DNA from 3 places in the Streptomyces sp. Z423-1 genome. Region 2 is predicted to be linked to each of the others. Evidence: riboswitches for the same ligand, from Rfam matches in the RefSeq annotation. Region 2 holds a riboswitch; each other region holds the start of a gene.

Region 1 (5,451 bases), 4.4 Mb from region 2:
TATCCGGTCAGGCCGTACCCGGCCTGCTTGAGTGCGTCCAGGACTCGTACCGCCGACGCGGGCGTGTCGAGGCCGACCGCGTTGCCGACGCGCGAGTGCTTGGTCGGGTACGCGGTGAAGACCAGCGCGAGCTTCTTGTCCGCGTTCGGCTTGTGCTTCAGCTGCGCATGCCGTACGGCGATCCCGGCCACCCGCGCCGCCCGCTCGGGGTCGGCGACGTACACCGGTACGTCGTCCGGTCCCTGCTCCTTGAACGAGAACGGCACGGTGATCAGCCGCCCGTCGAACTCCGGGATCGCGACCTGCATCGCCGCGTCCATGGGGGAGAGGGCGGCGTCCGACTCGTCCCAGGCGGCCCGCGAGGAGGTGAGGCACAGGCCTTGCAGCACCGGGACGTCGAGCTCGGCGAGCTGCCCGATGTCCCAGGCCTCTTCATCTCCGCCCGCCGAGGCCTGCGAGGCGTGCGTGCCGCCCGCTGCGAGGACGGTGGCGACCAGGGCGTCGGCCCGCGCGAGGATGTCGTACAGCCCGGCGTCCGCGCCCCGCAGCGAACCGCAGTACACGGGCAGGGCGTTGGCGCCCCGTGCCTCGATGGCGTCGCACAGGGTGTCGACGAAGGCGGTGTTGCCGCTGAGCTCATGGGCCCGGTAGAAGAGCACGCCGACGGTCGGACGGCCCTCTTCGAGCGGACGGGAGCCATGGACCCCGTACTCCGGCATCTTCTGCGGCTCGACGAACCCCTCACCCGTCAGCAGCACGGTGTCCGACAGGAACCGCGCCAGCTCGGTGAGGTTGGCGGGCCCGCCCTCGACGAGATAGCGCAGCGCCTCCGCCACGACACCGGCGGGCACGGACGACTCCGCCATCAGCTCGGCGTCCGGCACGGCCTCGCCGCCGAGCAACACGGTCGGAATCCCCGAGGACTTGAGCCTCGCCAGCCCGTCCTCCCAGGCCCGCTTGCCGCCCAGCAGTCGTACGACGGCGAGGTCCGCGCCCTCGATCAGCGCGGGCAGCTCGCTGCCGACGTCGACGCGGGTCGGGTTGCCGATCCGGTAGGGGGCGCCGGAGGCACGGGCCGCCAGCAGATCGGTGTCGGCGGTCGACAACAACAACACAGTGCTCATGCGGGCGCTCCCGGTGGAATGAAGGGCAGTCCTTGCGGCGCGCCGGACTCGATGAGCCGCCACAGCGCGTCCGTGTCCGCGTGCTGTTCGATCAGGTCGCCGAGCCGGTCGAGCTGCTCCTCGCGGAGCGCGGCGAAGGAGGTGCCGGGCGCCGGCACGAAGCGGCGGCCCGCGGCGGCCGCCACCTCGCGCAGGAAGGCCCGCCGGAAACCGTCCGACTCCAGCGAGCCGTGCCAGTGCGTGCCCCAGGTCTGCCCGACCCGGCAGCCGTCGAGGAAGGCTTCGCCGCCCGTGACGTCGGCGACGCCGTGATGGATCTCGTACCCCTCGACGGGCTCGCCGAGAGCCTCGCCGACGGGTCGGGTGAGGGTCTTCTCCCGGGCGAACCGCACCCGGACGGGCAGGACCCCGAGGCCGTCGACCTGCCCGCGCCGGCTCTCCACGTCGTCCTCGATGTGCTCGCCGAGGATCTGGAAGCCGCCGCAGATCCCGAGCACGGGCCTGCGCTCGGCGGCCCTGCGGGCGATGGCCGCCGCGAGGCCCCGCTCGCGCAGCCACTCCAGCGCCCGTACGGTCCCGCGCGTCCCCGGTATCACCACGAGATCCGCGTCGGCCAGCTCCTCCGGCCGGTCCACGAACCGCACCACGACACCGGGTTCGGCGGCGAGGGCGTCCACGTCCGTGAAGTTGGACATCAGCGGTACGGCACACACGGCGACGCGCAGCACGTCCTCGCCGACGGGCGGCGCGACGACGGACTCCCGCACGGTCCCGCGCAGGGAGACCCGGAGCCCGTCCTCCTCGTCGATCCCGAGCCCGTGCCGGTACGGCAGCACCCCGTATGTCCGCCGCCCGGTGAGCGAATGGAGCATGTCCAGCCCCGGCTCCAGCAGGGAGACATCCCCTCGGAACTTGTTGACGAGGAACCCGGCGACGAACTCCTGGTCTTCGGGCGACAGCAGCGCCACGGTCCCGTAGAAGGACGCGAAGACCCCGCCGCGGTCGATGTCGCCGACGACGAGCACGGGGAGCCGGGCGCCCCGGGCGATCCCCATGTTCACGATGTCGGTCCGGCGCAGATTGATCTCGGCCGGGCTGCCGGCCCCCTCACAGATCACCGCGTCATACGTGCCCCGCAGTTCGGCAAGACAGTCGAGCACGGTTCCGAGGAGCCGCTGCTGCCGCCCCCCGTGATACCCGCGCGCACTCATCTCCCCGACGGGCTTGCCCAGCAGCACCACCTGGCTGCTCTGCTCGCCACCCGGCTTGAGCAGCACGGGATTCATCAGCGCGGTCGGCTCCACGCGGCACGCCTGTGCCTGCATGGCCTGCGCCCGTCCGATCTCGGCACCCTCGCGGGTGACGAACGAATTGAGCGACATGTTCTGCGCCTTGAAGGGCGCGACCTTGACGCCCTGCCGCACCAGCCAGCGGCAGATCCCGGCGGTGACGACGCTCTTACCGGCGTCGGAGGTGGTACCGGCGACCAGCAGTCCCCCGCTCATGACGTACGCCCCTTCTTCAGCATCCGCGCGCCCGCGCCCGCGCACACGCCGAGCGCGAGCCAGCCGACGCGCCGGGAGAGCCGTACCGCCCGCTCGATGTCGCCGACCCCGACCGCGCGTCCTCGGCCGTTGAGCACAGGCCGGTGCTCGATCCGCCCTCCGTACGAGAGGGTCCCGCCCAGCCGTACCCCCAGCGCCCCCGCGAACGACGCCTCCACGGGCCCGGCGTTGGGGCTGGGATGCTTGTCCGCGTCCTCGCGCCAGGCCCGTACGGCCGCGCGCGGATCCGGTCCGGCGAGGGCGGCCAGCACGGCGGTCAGCCGGGCCCCCGGCCACCCGGCGAGGTCGTCGAGCCGGGCGGAGGCCCACCCGTACCGCCGGTACCTGGGCGACTTGTGCCCGATCATGGCGTCCAGCGTGTTGACGGCCCGGAAGCCGACCAGCCCGGGCACCCCGCCGACGGCCCCCCACACCAGCGCTCCCACCACCGCGTCGGAGGTGTTCTCGGCCACCGACTCGACCACGGCCCGGGCGATCCCGTCGGCGTCCAGGGCCTGCGGATCCCGCCCGCACAGATGCGGCAGCCGAGCCCGCGCCCCCTCGACGTCCCCCGCCTCCAGGGCACGCCCGACGGCCCGCGCCTCCCGGGCCAGCGAAGTCCCCCCGACGACGGCCCAGGTGGCGAGTCCGGTGAGGGCGACGGAGGCGGCGGGGGAGGACCGTACGACCCTGCGGGCGAGGACACCGAGCGCGACGGCGCCACCGGCGCACACGGCGGTGTGCGCCGCACCCCACGCGCGGTGGTCGCGCCACAACACCCGTTCCACGGCGGCGGCGGCCCGCCCGAACGCGGCGACCGGGTGCCCACGGCGCGGATCGCCGAGGATCAGGTCGCCGAGGAGGCCGGCGGCGGCGCCGTACGCGAAAACGCGATCGGCACGCATGGGGCTCAGCCGGCCGTGCGGTCGGGCAGAGACCTGGTTCTGGACCTCACTGGGCAGCCGAGCATCGCGTTATGTCCTCACTCAGGGTGTCCACGCCCTGGTTCGACGAGACCGGCGGTGAGAGTTCCTGGCTCCCGGGGAGTTCCTTCCCCGGTCACAGTGGCGGGACCGCGCCGGATTCGCACCGGCTTCCTCTCCTGCCGCCGTACATGGCTCCGGCAGTCCACCACGGGGCCGGAACAGCCGTCAACTTGCCGTTGACCTGCGGCGGGGCAAGTGTGCTGAGGCCCACACGACACATGCGGCACTGGTACTCGCGTACGTGCGCTACTCCTTCGTCGGCGCACGCCGAAGCGCCCTGCCCGTGCCCCCTGTTGGGGGCACCGTGCAGGGCGCGGATCGCCGACGGCCGTCAGGCCACGATCAGATAGATCCCGTATCCCACAGCCGCCACGCAGGCCGCGAACGCGGCGTACGCGCCGGTCACCGCCAGCGCCGCCGACTCGCCCTGCCGCGCCGCGCGTTCGCGCCGCGACAGGCCGGTGATGCCGAGGGTGAACAGGCCCACCAGGGCCACCGTGACCACGAGGCTGACGCCGAAGACGGAGCCGAGGGCCGCCCAGTCGATCTTCATCTGCTGCTGCTTTCCTTCAGTAACCGGGTGCTCAGACGGTGGCCTGAGAGGGCGTCGGCTCCGCGGCCGTCTTCTGTGCGGGGATCGTGGTGGCGAGGTCGTCCACCGGCGCGCCGGTCGGAGGCGGCGTGACCGCGGCCATCGCCGCCGTCACCACGCCGGCCGGTTCCTCGTCCGTGTCGTTGACGTTCGTGTGGTTCACGACCTCGCGGCGGGAGATCTTCCAGATCGCGGCGCTGGAGCCGACCAGGAAGACGGCCACGACGGCGGTGCCCCAGGAGCCGAAGCCGGTCACCCACTCGGCGATCGCGCCGACCAGCGCGGCGGCCGGGAGCGTCAGACCCCAGGCGACGAACATCCGGGTGGCGGTGGACCAGCGGACCACGCCGCCCTTGCGGCCCAGGCCCGCGCCCATCACCGCGCCGGAGACCGAGTGCGTGGTGGAGAGGGAGAAGCCGAGGTGGGAGGAGGCCAGGATGACGGTCGCGGCGCTGGTCTGCGCGGCGAACCCCTGCTGCGGCTGCAGGTCGGTCAGGCCCTTGCCCATGGTGCGGATGATGCGCCAGCCGCCGAGGTAGGTGCCGAGCGCGATGGCCAGGCCCGCGGAGAGGATGACCCACATGGGCGGGTCGGAGTCGGGGGCGAGGGTGCCGCCGGCGACCAGGGCGAGGGTGATGATGCCCATGGTCTTCTGCGCGTCGTTGGTGCCGTGGGCCAGGGAGACCAGGCCCGCGGAGGCGATCTGGCCGGCGCGGTAGCCCTTGGCGGCGGCCTGGGTGTCTTCGGCCTTCTTGCCCAGCCGGTACGTCAGCCGGGCACCGAGCATCGCCGCGACGCCCGCGACCAGCGGGGCCGCGATCGCCGGGATCAGCACCTTGGTGACGAGCACGTCGCCGTGCACCGCGCCGACACCGGCCGAGGCGACGGTGGCGCCGATCAGGCCGCCCATCAGGGCGTGCGAGGAGGAGGACGGCAGGCCGACCAGCCAGGTCAGCAGGTTCCACAGGATCGCGCCGACCAGGGCGGCGAAGATGACCTCGGGACGGATGCCGCTCTCGTCCACCAGGCCCTTGGAAATCGTGTTCGCGACCTCCACGGACAGGAAGGCGCCGACCAGGTTGAGGACGGCGGACATGGCCACCGCGACCTTGGGTCGGAGGGCACCTGTCGAGATGGTGGTGGCCATCGCGTTCGCGGTGTCGTGGAAACCGTTCGTAAAATCGAACGCGAGTGCGGTTACCACC
Region 2 (5,451 bases):
GAGTGGGTCCGGTCGGTGTACCGCGGCGACCGGTACAAGTTCGTGGCACGGCTGAAGCGGCCCGAGGCGTAGCAGCCGGGGGCCGGGCCAGGCCGGGGGCACCACGCGGGGGAGAAGGAGCGAACGCGGACAGGCCGGGAGGAAAGGGACCCCCGGCGAGGCTTCCGCTGCTGCCGAGGTACCGGTATGTGAACAAGGGCTTCCGGTGGCGGGACACCGTGACCTAGATTGCCTGCGCATTACACCAGGTGATCAGCGAGGGGACGGAGCCGTCAGATGTCAGATGCCCCAGATGTGAACAGAGGGCCGGTGGTGACGCCGCTACGGGTCGTCGTCGCCCTCTGCCTGATAGCGCCCTTCGTGGCCATGCTCTGGGTGGGCTCGTACGCGAAGATGGAGCCGGTGTTCATCGGCATCCCGTTCTTCTACTGGTACCAGATGGCCTGGGTCGTGATCTCCACCGCGCTCACCATGATCGCGTACCGGCTGTGGCAGCGCGACCAGCGCGCCCGTAAGGCGCAGGGGGGTGCGGGAGCATGAACGACGGCGTGAACGGCGTCGCACTCGCCGTCTTCATCCTCTTCTTCGTCGCCGTCACGGTGATGGGCTTCCTCGCCGCGCGCTGGCGCAAGGCCGAGAACGAGCACAGCCTCGACGAATGGGGCCTGGGCGGCCGGTCGTTCGGCACCTGGATCACCTGGTTCCTGCTGGGCGGCGACCTCTACACGGCGTACACCTTCGTCGCCGTACCGGCGGCGATCTACGCGGCGGGCGCGGCGGGCTTCTTCGCGGTGCCGTACACGATCCTCATCTACCCGCTGATGTTCATCTTCCTGCCGCGTCTGTGGTCGGTCTCCCACAAGCACGGATACGTCACCACCTCGGACTTCGTCCGCGGCCGCTTCGACTCGAAGGGCCTCTCCCTCGCGGTGGCGGTCACCGGCATCCTCGCCACGATGCCGTACATCGCCCTCCAACTGGTCGGCATCCAGGCCGTGCTGGACGTGATGGGCATCGGCGGCGGTGAGGACACCAACTGGTTCATCAAGGACCTGCCGCTGCTGATCGCCTTCGGCGTGCTGGCCGCGTACACGTACTCGTCGGGTCTGCGGGCGCCGGCCCTGATCGCGTTCGTGAAGGACACGCTGATCTACATCGTCATCGCCGTCGCGATCATCTACATCCCGATCAAGCTGGGCGGCTTCGACGACATCTTCAGCGCGGCGAGCGAGAAGTACACGGCGGCGGGTGCCGGCGCACTCGTACCGAACGCGGCCTCGCAGTGGACGTACGCCACGCTGGCGCTGGGCTCGGCCCTCGCGCTGTTCATGTACCCGCACAGCGTGACGGCGGTGCTGTCCAGTCGCAGCCGGGACGTGATCCGCCGCAACTCCACGATCCTGCCGCTGTACTCGCTGATGCTGGGCATGCTCGGCCTGCTCGGCTTCATGGCGATCGCGGCCGGTATCAAGGTGGAGAACGGCCAGCTGGCGATCCCGCAGCTGTTCGAGAACATGTTCCCGGCCTGGTTCGCGGGCGTGGCGTTCGCGGCGATCGGCATCGGCGCGCTGGTCCCGGCGGCCATCATGTCGATCGCGGCGGCGAACCTCTTCACCCGCAACATCTACAAGGACTTCATCAAGCCGGACGCCACGCCCGCTCAGGAGACCAAGGTCTCCAAGCTGGTGTCCCTGCTGGTGAAGGTCGGCGCGCTGGTCTTCGTCCTCGGCATGGACAAGACGGTCGCGATCAACTTCCAGCTGCTCGGCGGCATCTGGATCCTCCAGACCATGCCCGCCCTGGTCGGCGGTCTGTTCACCCGCTGGTTCCACCGCTGGGCGCTGCTGGCCGGCTGGGCGGTCGGAATGATCTACGGCACGGTCGCGGCGTACGGCGTCGCCTCGCCGACGCAGAAGCACTTCGGCGGCTCCTCGGCGGAGATCCCCGGCATCGGCGAGATCGGCTACATCGGCCTCACGGCGTTCGTCCTCAACCTGGTGGTGACGGTGGTCCTCACCTTCGTCCTGAGGGCGGCGAAGGCCCCCGAGGGTACGGATGAGACGAGCCCCGAGGACTACACGGCGGACGCGGGCGACCCGGGCGTCAAGGTGGAACTCCCCCCGGCGACCGCGGGGTCGAGCCACTGAGAAACAACCCGCAGCGGGCCGCCGGCACCAAGCACCACGGCGGCCCGCTGTCGTACACACTCACCTCCATGGACATAGCCATCCGCCCCGCGGACCCCACCGAATACGAGACCCTCGGCGACATCACAGCCCAGGCCTACCTCCAGGACGGCCTCCTCGACTTCGGCGAGAGCGACACATACCTCGGCGAACTCAGAAACGTCGCCAAACGGGCCGCCGCAGCCGAGGTCCTGGTGGCCGCGGAGAACGACCGGATCCTGGGCGGCGTGACCTTCGTCCCGTCCGGCGGCCCCATGGCCGACATAGCGCGCCCCGGAGAGGCCGAGATCCGCATGCTCGCCGTCGCCCACGAGGCCCGCGGCCGAGGCATCGGCGAGACCCTCGTACGCGCCTGCATCGACCGGGCACGCACCACACACGGCTGCACGGGCATCGTCCTGTCGACCCAGCGCACCATGCACGCAGCCCACCGCATCTACGAACGCCTGGGCTTCACCCGCACACCGGACCGCGACTGGAACCCGGTCCCCCACCTCGACGACATCACGCTCATCACCTATGAGTTGACGCTCTGAAGTCATCGGCGACACAACATATGGGGGTGCCTTCCGCACCCGGCACAACATGTATGCTCATGCTCGCTGTCGTCGCAGGGGAATCCGGTGCGAATCCGGAACTGTCCCGCAACGGTGTACTCGTACACGTATGCCCGCATGTCGTGGTACGAGAGTCAGTCCGAGGACCTGCCGACAGTGCGCCCGGCCAACCGGTCCGGGTGCCCTGACGTCCGGGCCTCGTGGAATGGGCCGGTGGACGCGACGCCGCGTGCGCTCGTGTGCTGCCCCCTGTCCTCCGCAAGGCCCCCGTGCCGAGCGAGGGAGAGCCCCCCGTGACCATCGCGCCAGCCGAACCGGCCTCAGCGACCCCGGAGTCCGACGGCCCCGGAACCGCACTGCTGCGGACCCTGACCGAGCTGACCGCCGACCTCCCCGACGCCGACCCCGGCCGGGTGGCCGCTGCCGCGTTGCGCGGCCGGTCCGCCCGGGCGGACGAGACGGAGCTGCGCGAGCTGGCCACGGAGGCCGCCGCCGGCCTCATCTCCGAGGACCCCGCCTACTCCCGGCTGGCCGCCCGGCTGCTGACCGTCTCCATCGCCGCCGAGGCCGCCTCCCAGGGCGTGACGTCCTTCACCGAGTCCGTCACGGTCGGGCATCGGGAGGGGCTCATCGCCGACCGGACCGCCGAGTTCGTACGCCTGCACGCCGCCCGGCTCGACGCGCTTGTCGACCCGGACGCCGACGACCGCTTCGGCTACTTCGGCCTGCGCACCCTGTACAGCCGCTATCTGCTCCGGCACCCGATCACCCGCAAGGTCATCGAGACGCCCCAGCACTTCATGCTGCGCGTCGCCGCAGGGCTCGCCGAAGACGACACGGTGAGGTCCGTCGAGGAAGTCGCCGCGCTCTACGGGCTCATGAGCCGCCTCGACTACCTCCCCTCCTCCCCCACCCTCTTCAACTCCGGCACCCGGCACCCCCAGATGTCGTCCTGCTACCTCCTCGACTCCCCCAAGGACGAGCTGGACTCCCTCTATGACCGCTACCACCAGGTCGCCCGCCTCTCCAAGCACGCCGGCGGCATCGGTCTTTCGTACTCCCGGATCCGTTCCCGCGGCTCCCTGATCCGCGGCACCAACGGCCACTCCAACGGCATCGTCCCGTTCCTGAAGACGCTGGACGCCTCGGTCGCCGCCGTGAACCAGGGCGGCCGGCGCAAGGGCGCGGCGGCGGTCTACCTGGAGACCTGGCACTCCGACATCGAGGAGTTCCTGGAGCTGCGGGACAACACCGGCGAGGACGCCCGCCGTACGCACAACCTCAACCTCGCGCACTGGATCCCGGACGAGTTCATGCGCCGGGTGAACGCGGACGCGCCGTGGTCGCTGTTCTCGCCGTCGGACGTGCCCGAGCTGGTCGACCTGTGGGGCGAGGAGTTCGACGCCGCGTACCGCAAGGCCGAGGAACAGGGCCTGGCGAAGAAGACCCTGCCCGCCCGCGAGCTGTACGGCCGGATGATGCGCACCCTCGCGCAGACCGGCAACGGCTGGATGACCTTCAAGGACGCCGCCAACCGCACCGCCAACCAGACCGCCGAGCCGGGCCAGGTCATCCACTCCTCGAACCTCTGCACGGAGATCCTGGAGGTCACCAGCGACGGGGAGACGGCCGTCTGCAACCTGGGGTCGGTGAACCTGGGTGCCTTTGTCGATACGGCGACTCAGAGCATCGACTGGGAGCGGCTGGACGCCACCGTCCGCACCGCCGTCACCTTCCTCGACCGCGTGGTCGACATCAACTTCTACCCGACCGAGCAGGCGGGCCGCTCCAACGCCCGCTGGCGCCCCGTCGGCCTCGGCGCGATGGGCCTGCAGGACGTCTTCTTCAAGCTGCGGCTGCCCTTCGACTCGCCCGAGGCCCACCAACTCTCCACCCGCATCGCCGAGCGCATCATGCTCGCCGCGTACGAGGCCTCCGCCGACCTCGCCGAGCGCAACGGGCCGCTGCCCGCGTGGGAGAAGACCCGTACCGCGCGGGGCGTGCTGCACCCGGACCACTTCGACGTCGAGCGGACCTGGCCGGAGCGCTGGGCGGCGCTGCGCGAGCGGATCGCCGCCGTCGGGATGCGCAACTCCCTGCTGCTGGCCATCGCGCCCACCGCGACCATCGCCTCGATCGCCGGTGTCTACGAGTGCATCGAGCCGCAGGTGTCCAACCTCTTCAAGCGCGAGACCCTGTCCGGCGAGTTCCTCCAGGTCAACTCTTACCTGGTGCAGGAACTGAAGGCCCTCGGCGTCTGGGACGCCCGCACCCGTGAGGCGCTGCGCGAGGCGAACGGCTCGGTGCAGGACTTCGCCTGGATCCCCGAGGACGTACGGCGGCTGTACCGCACGGCGTGGGAGATCCCGCAGCGCGGCCTCATCGACATGGCGGCGGCCCGGACCCCGTTCCTCGACCAGGCCCAGTCGCTGAATCTCTTCATGGAGACGCCGACCATCGGCAAGCTCTCCTCGATGTACGCGTACGCCTGGAAGTCGGGCCTGAAGACGACGTACTACCTGCGCTCGCGCCCGGCGACCCGTATCGCCCGCGCAGCCCAGGCCCAGGCTCAGCCCGAAAAGACCATCCCCGTACAGCAGTCGGCGCCCGAAGACGCGGTCGCCTGCTCCCTGGAAAACCCCGAGTCCTGCGAGGCCTGCCAGTAATGTCCCCCCGTAACCAGAACCTTCTCGACCCCGGCTTCGAGC
Region 3 (5,451 bases), 1.7 Mb from region 2:
AGGACCTGCGTCCCGTCCCGGTCGCCGAGCGCAAGTGGACGACCTACAACTTCGCGGCGCTGTGGATCTCCATGGCGCACTGCATCCCCAGCTGGACCCTGGCCTCCGGCCTGGTGGCGCTCGGCATGGACTGGAAGCAGGCGGTCTTCACCATCGCGCTGGCCAACGTCATCGTGCTACTGCCGATGCTGGCCACCGGCCACGCCGGCCCCAAGTACGGCATCCCCTTCCCGGTGCTCGCCCGCGCCTCCTTCGGGCTGCGCGGCGCCAACGTCCCGGCGCTGATCCGGGCGGCGGTGGCGTGCGGCTGGTTCGGCATCCAGACCTGGATCGGCGGCAGCGGCATCTTCGTCCTCGGCTCCAAGCTCACCGGCGGTGAGTGGGAGAAGGCCGGGCAGATCGCCGGCAACCCCTGGCCGTTGTGGCTGTGCTTCATCCTGTTCTGGGCCGTGCAGATCGCCATCATCTACCGCGGCATGGACTTCCTGCGGCACTTCGAGAACTGGGCCGCGCCCTTCGTGATCGTCGGCGCCTTCGTGCTGCTGATCTGGATCGCGGTGGAGGCAAACGGTTTCGGCGAGTTGCTGTCGCAGCCCTCGCAACTCGGCTGGGGCGCGGACTTCTGGCCGGTCTTCTTCCCGTCCCTCATGGGCATGATCGGCTTCTGGGCGACCCTCTCGCTCAACATCCCCGACTTCACCCGCTTCGGCGCCAGCCAGCGCGCCCAGACGTGGGGTCAGTCACTGGGCCTGCCCACGACGATGACCCTGTTCGCGATCCTCGCCGTGCTGGTCACCTCCGGCTCCGAGGTGGTCTACGGCGAGGCGATCTGGGACCCGGTCGTCCTCGCCGCCAAGGCGGACAACGTCTTCGGCCTGCTCTTCGCGCTCATCACCGTGCTGGTCGCCACCATCTCCGTGAACATCGCGGCCAACGTGGTGTCCCCGGCGTACGACCTGGCCAACCTGGCGCCGAAGTTCATCAACTTCCGTACCGGCGCGCTGATCACGGGCGTCATCGGCGTCCTGATCTTCCCGTGGAAACTGATCTCGACGCCCGAGTTCTACATCTTCACCTGGCTCGGCGTGGTCGGCGGCCTGCTCGGCACGGTCGCGGGCATCCTGATCGCCGACTACTGGATCGTCCGGCGTACGGTCCTGCATCTGGCGGATCTGTACACGCCGGGCGGGCGCTACTGGTACACCTCCGGCTGGAACTGGCGGGCCCTGGTGGCGTTCGTGGTCGGCGGTGTGCTGGCCGTCGGCGGGTCGTACTCCTCGGTGAACGCGGACGGAGTGAAGTCCGGCCCCTTCCCGGCGGACGGCGTGATCCCGTTCCTGAAACCGCTCGCCGACTACGGCTGGGCGGTGGGCCTGGCGGCCTCACTGCTGCTGTACGTGGCGCTGATGCTGCCGCGTGAGCGCACCGCGTCCTGACAGGTCGCCCGTCGGAGGGCGGTCGGCCTACTGACCGCCCTCCAGCGCCGCCACCGCCTCCTTGGCCGCCTTGATCGCACCCTTGTTGATCTCGTCGGAGCTGGGCGCACCCTTCGACTCGAAGTCGGAGCCGTTGTACGTCACGACCACCAGCGCGTTGGAGGCGCGCGCGATCACCACGCCCTCGCGGGTCTTCTGGTCGTCCTCGGTGGTGAGGTTCACGACGGAGTAGGCCGCGTCCCCCACGCCGGGGACGACGCCACCGCCGCTCTTCTCCTCGACGCGCTGCTGGTACTGCTTCTGCGCATCGTCGTCCGAGTCGCGGATCTCGAAGGAGACGTCGAGCCAGCGGTAGTCGTAGCCCTTGAGGGCGTTCCAGGAGCAGGTGCGGCGCACCGAACTGTCCGTCGAGGCGATCTCCTTCCCGGCCGTCTTGGCGCCCGGTACCAGCGACGTGATCGTCTTCTTGGCGAGGCTGCCGCACGGCGCCGGGGCCTTGGTGTACGTCTTCGGCACGGCCGTCGAGGACGGTGCCGAGGCGGACTGGGTCCCGGTCCTGTCCGCCGCCTTGTCCTGGGCGGCGGGCGCGGCGGACTCCGGGCCGGAGGTGAGCGCCCAGCCCGCGCAGGCGAGCACGGCGACCGGGGTCAGGCGCGCGGTGAGAGCGAGCGGCAGAGGTAGGGAACGCACGGCGCACTTCTCGTGGGGGATGGTGCGGAGGGGGTCCGCACTGCGGACGGGACGCCAGTGTCACACGACTCCCTGTGGGGCGGAAGTGCCAACTCGCTCCGTACTTGAGCGGTAACTGAGCCTGACGGTCGGTGCGTTGTGTGTCCCGTTATGTCCGCGCGGGCGCGGCAGGGGCGGTGCATCCTCGGCTGGGGCAGCCGGCGTGGTGACGAGCTCGGCAGCGGAAGGCAGATCGGTGATGAGGTCGACGCCCTCGCCCGTGGCGCCCTGATGACGCGCCGTGTCGCAGATGCGATGATGCTCGGCGACAAGGCGACGGCGGAACGAGGAAGCCGGTGTGAATCCGGCGCGGTCCCGCCACTGTGATCGGCGAGCGGATCCCGAACAGGCCACTGCCCGAAGGCGGGTGGGAAGGCCGGGACGAGCTTCGACCCGAGAGCCAGGAGACTCACGCGGTCGCCTCCTCGACGAACCCGGGGCGGATTTCCCCGGAGGAGGGTGGTTCGGCATGCCCGTGAGGCCGGCCGAGGGGGCGTACGAGAGCCCGGTGGGCAGAGGGTCGGTCGATCCGGTGCCGTGCCGGGTCGTCGTGTGCCGGGACTGCTGCTGCGGCAGTCCCAAGGTGACCGGGGTGGATCACACGGCGCAGACCGCGCGCCTGCGTGAGACCGCTCCCGTACGCGTCTCCGCCTGTCTGGACGTGTGCGATCAGGCCAACGTGATCGTCGTGCAGCCCTCCGCCGCCGGACGGGCCGCCGGGGCGCGGCCGGTCTGGCTGGGCCTGGTCAACGACCCGGCCGCCACCGAGGACATCGCCGCCTGGGTGAGCGCGGGCGGCCCCGGCATCGCTCCCCGGCCCGAGATCCTCGACCTCTACGCCTTTACCCCGCCTCGGCGCCGCGCGGTCTCCTGAGACCGGCAGCCTGCGCGCCGACCGTCCGTAACACCCGTACGAGAGGAACCTTCCCATGACGGGCAGACGACCGCTGTCCCCCCCCTGCTGGCCATGGCCACAGCTCTGCTGATCTCCGGTTGTGGCGGGAGCGCCCAGGACAACGGCGGTGGCGCCGAGGGCCCGGCCGCGAAGGGCTTCCCGGTCACCGTGTCCAACTGCGGGGTGATGACGACGTTTCAGCGCCCGCCGCAGCGCGCGGTGTCACTGAACCAGCACGCGACCGAGGTGATGCTGGCGCTCGGCCTGGAGAAGTCGATGGTCGGCACGGGCTACCTCGACGACGAGATCCTCCCCGAGTACCGGGCCGCCTACGACAAGGTCGAGGTGCTGTCGAAGGAGTACCCGTCGTACGAGACGCTGCTGGCCGCCGAGCCCGACTTCGTCTACGGCGGCTGGGCCTCCACCTTCGACGAGAAGGAGGGCCGCTCCCGTGACGCCTTCACCAAGGCCGGCATCAACACCCGCCTCAACATCGAGGAGTGCCCGTCCGGGCCGGTCACGATGACCCTGATGGACCGGGAGATCCGCGAGGTCGCCGAGGTCTTCGGCGTCCCGGAGCGGGCCGAGCGGCAGATCGAGCGGCTGCACGCCACCCTGGACGAGGTGGACAGGAAACTCGACGGCGTCGAGCCGGTGAAGCTGTTCGTCTACGACAGCGGCGACAAGACCGCCTTCACCGCGGGTGGCGCGGGCATCGGCAACGACATGATCGAGCGGGCCGGAGGGGTCAACCTCTTCGCCGACCTCGACAAACCGTTCGGTGACGTGTCGTTCGAGCAGGTGGCGGAGCGGGCGCCCGAGGTCATCGTCATCTACGACTACGGCGACCGGACCGTGGCACAGAAGAAGGAGTTCCTGCTCGCGAACCCGGCGCTGAAGGACGTGCCCGCCATCAAGAACCAGCGGTTCGCGGTGCTGCCGCTGTCCTCCACCGTCGTGGGCGTACGGGTGCCCGCGGCCGTTGCGTCGCTGGCCCGTCAGCTCCACCCGGACCGCTTCCGGTGACCGGCGTGACCGAGCCGGCCGCCGCCGAGGCGGTCGGCAAGAGCGACTCCCCCGGAGCAGGGGCCGCGCAGGCCGTGACCGGCCGCCGCAGACTCCCCTACGCCCTGGTGCTGGCCGGGCTCGCCGCCCTGGTGGCGGTGGCGGCGACGGTCGGGATCGCGGCCGGTTCGGTCACGATCCCCGCCGGGGAGGTGTGGGGCATCCTGCTCCACCACCTGCACCCCGCCCTGGCCGAAGCGACGTGGCCCCCGGTGCGGGAGACGATCGTCACCGACGTCCGGCTGCCCCGGGTGCTGTTGTGCGCGGTGGTGGGAGCCGGACTGTCGGTGGCGGGGATGGCGTTGCAGGCCCTGGTCCGCAACCCGCTCGCCGATCCGATGCTGCTGGGAGTGTCGTCGGGCGCGAGCGTCGGCGCGGTGCTGGTCCTCGTCTTCAACGTGACGCTGTTCGGGGCCTTCTCGCTGCCGCTCGCGGCGTTCTGCGGCGCTCTGGCGGCCCTGGTCGCGGTGTACTTCCTGGCCCGCTCCGGCGGACGGATGACCACCGTGCGGCTGGTCCTGGCGGGCGTGGCGACGGCCGAGGTGCTGTCGGCGGTGGCGAGTTTCCTCGTGGTCACCTCCAACGACCCCCACAAGACGCAGTCGGCGCTGCGCTGGATGCTCGGCGGACTCGCCGGCACCACCTGGACGATGGTGTGGATCCCGGCCGCAGCGGTCCTGCTCGGCACGGCCGTCCTGCTCGGCGTGAGCCGCCCGCTGAACCTGCTGCTCGCCGGAGAGGAGGCCGCCACCGCCCTCGGCCTGGACGTCCACCGCTTCCGTGCCGCACTGTTCACCCTGGTCGCACTGATGATCGGCACGATCGTCGCGGTCAGCGGCCAGATCGGCTTCGTCGGCCTGATCCTGCCGCACGTCGTACGGCTCCTGGTCGGGGCCGACCACCGCCGAGCGCTCCCGGCCGCGGCGCTGCTCGGCGCGGCCTTCCTGATCGCCGCCGACCTGGCCGCGCGCACCCTCATGAGCCCCGAGGAGATCCCCGTCGGCATCCTCACCGCCCTGGTCGGCGGCCCGTTCTTCCTCTGGCTGATGCGCAGGAGGACACGATGACCGGACGGCCGGAAGCGGCACCCGGAACCTTGGACATCGACGACGTGTCGGTGCTCGTCGACGGCAGGCCGCTGGTCGACCAGGTCTCCCTGACGGTGCCTGCCGGCGAGGTGGTCGGGCTCGTCGGCCCGAACGGCGCCGGCAAGTCCACCCTCCTGCGGACCGTCTACCGGGCGCTGCGCCCCACGTCGGGCCGCGTGCTGCTGGACGGGACGGACGTCTGGCGGATGCCCGGCAAGCGCCTGGCCCGGCACCTGGC

The links. A riboswitch is a leader RNA that binds a small molecule or an ion and turns the genes downstream of it on or off. The one in region 2 is predicted to bind cobalamin.
Region 1: linked by a shared signal. The riboswitch ahead of HJD23_RS33175 (cobalamin biosynthesis protein) and the one ahead of HJD23_RS13325 (ribonucleoside-diphosphate reductase subunit alpha) in region 2 are both predicted to bind cobalamin.
Region 3: linked by a shared signal. The riboswitch ahead of HJD23_RS05965 ((2Fe-2S) ferredoxin domain-containing protein) and the one ahead of HJD23_RS13325 (ribonucleoside-diphosphate reductase subunit alpha) in region 2 are both predicted to bind cobalamin.

What each region holds. Positions count from the first base shown of each region.
Region 1 covers NZ_CP053109.1:7,368,343-7,373,793, forward strand. Annotated here, with positions in the region: gene cobN (cobaltochelatase subunit CobN) at 1-1,124, opposite strand, end outside; gene HJD23_RS33170 (cobyric acid synthase) at 1,121-2,629, opposite strand; gene HJD23_RS33175 (cobalamin biosynthesis protein) at 2,626-3,573, opposite strand; cobalamin riboswitch at 3,674-3,817, opposite strand; gene HJD23_RS33180 (hypothetical protein) at 3,986-4,207, opposite strand; gene HJD23_RS33185 (inorganic phosphate transporter) at 4,239-5,451, opposite strand, start outside.
Region 2 covers NZ_CP053109.1:2,972,800-2,978,250, forward strand. Annotated here, with positions in the region: gene HJD23_RS13305 (GntR family transcriptional regulator) at 1-72, shown strand, start outside; gene HJD23_RS13310 (DUF3311 domain-containing protein) at 277-540, shown strand; gene HJD23_RS13315 (sodium:solute symporter family protein) at 537-2,147, shown strand; gene HJD23_RS13320 (GNAT family N-acetyltransferase) at 2,216-2,722, shown strand; cobalamin riboswitch at 2,746-2,913, shown strand; gene HJD23_RS13325 (ribonucleoside-diphosphate reductase subunit alpha) at 3,037-5,409, shown strand; gene HJD23_RS13330 (ribonucleotide-diphosphate reductase subunit beta) at 5,409-5,451, shown strand, end outside.
Region 3 covers NZ_CP053109.1:1,285,405-1,290,855, reverse strand. Annotated here, with positions in the region: gene HJD23_RS05975 (NCS1 family nucleobase:cation symporter-1) at 1-1,436, shown strand, start outside; gene HJD23_RS05970 (hypothetical protein) at 1,464-2,126, opposite strand; cobalamin riboswitch at 2,449-2,576, shown strand; gene HJD23_RS05965 ((2Fe-2S) ferredoxin domain-containing protein) at 2,635-3,039, shown strand; gene HJD23_RS05960 (ABC transporter substrate-binding protein) at 3,133-4,086, shown strand; gene HJD23_RS05955 (iron ABC transporter permease) at 4,161-5,192, shown strand; gene HJD23_RS05950 (ABC transporter ATP-binding protein) at 5,189-5,451, shown strand, end outside.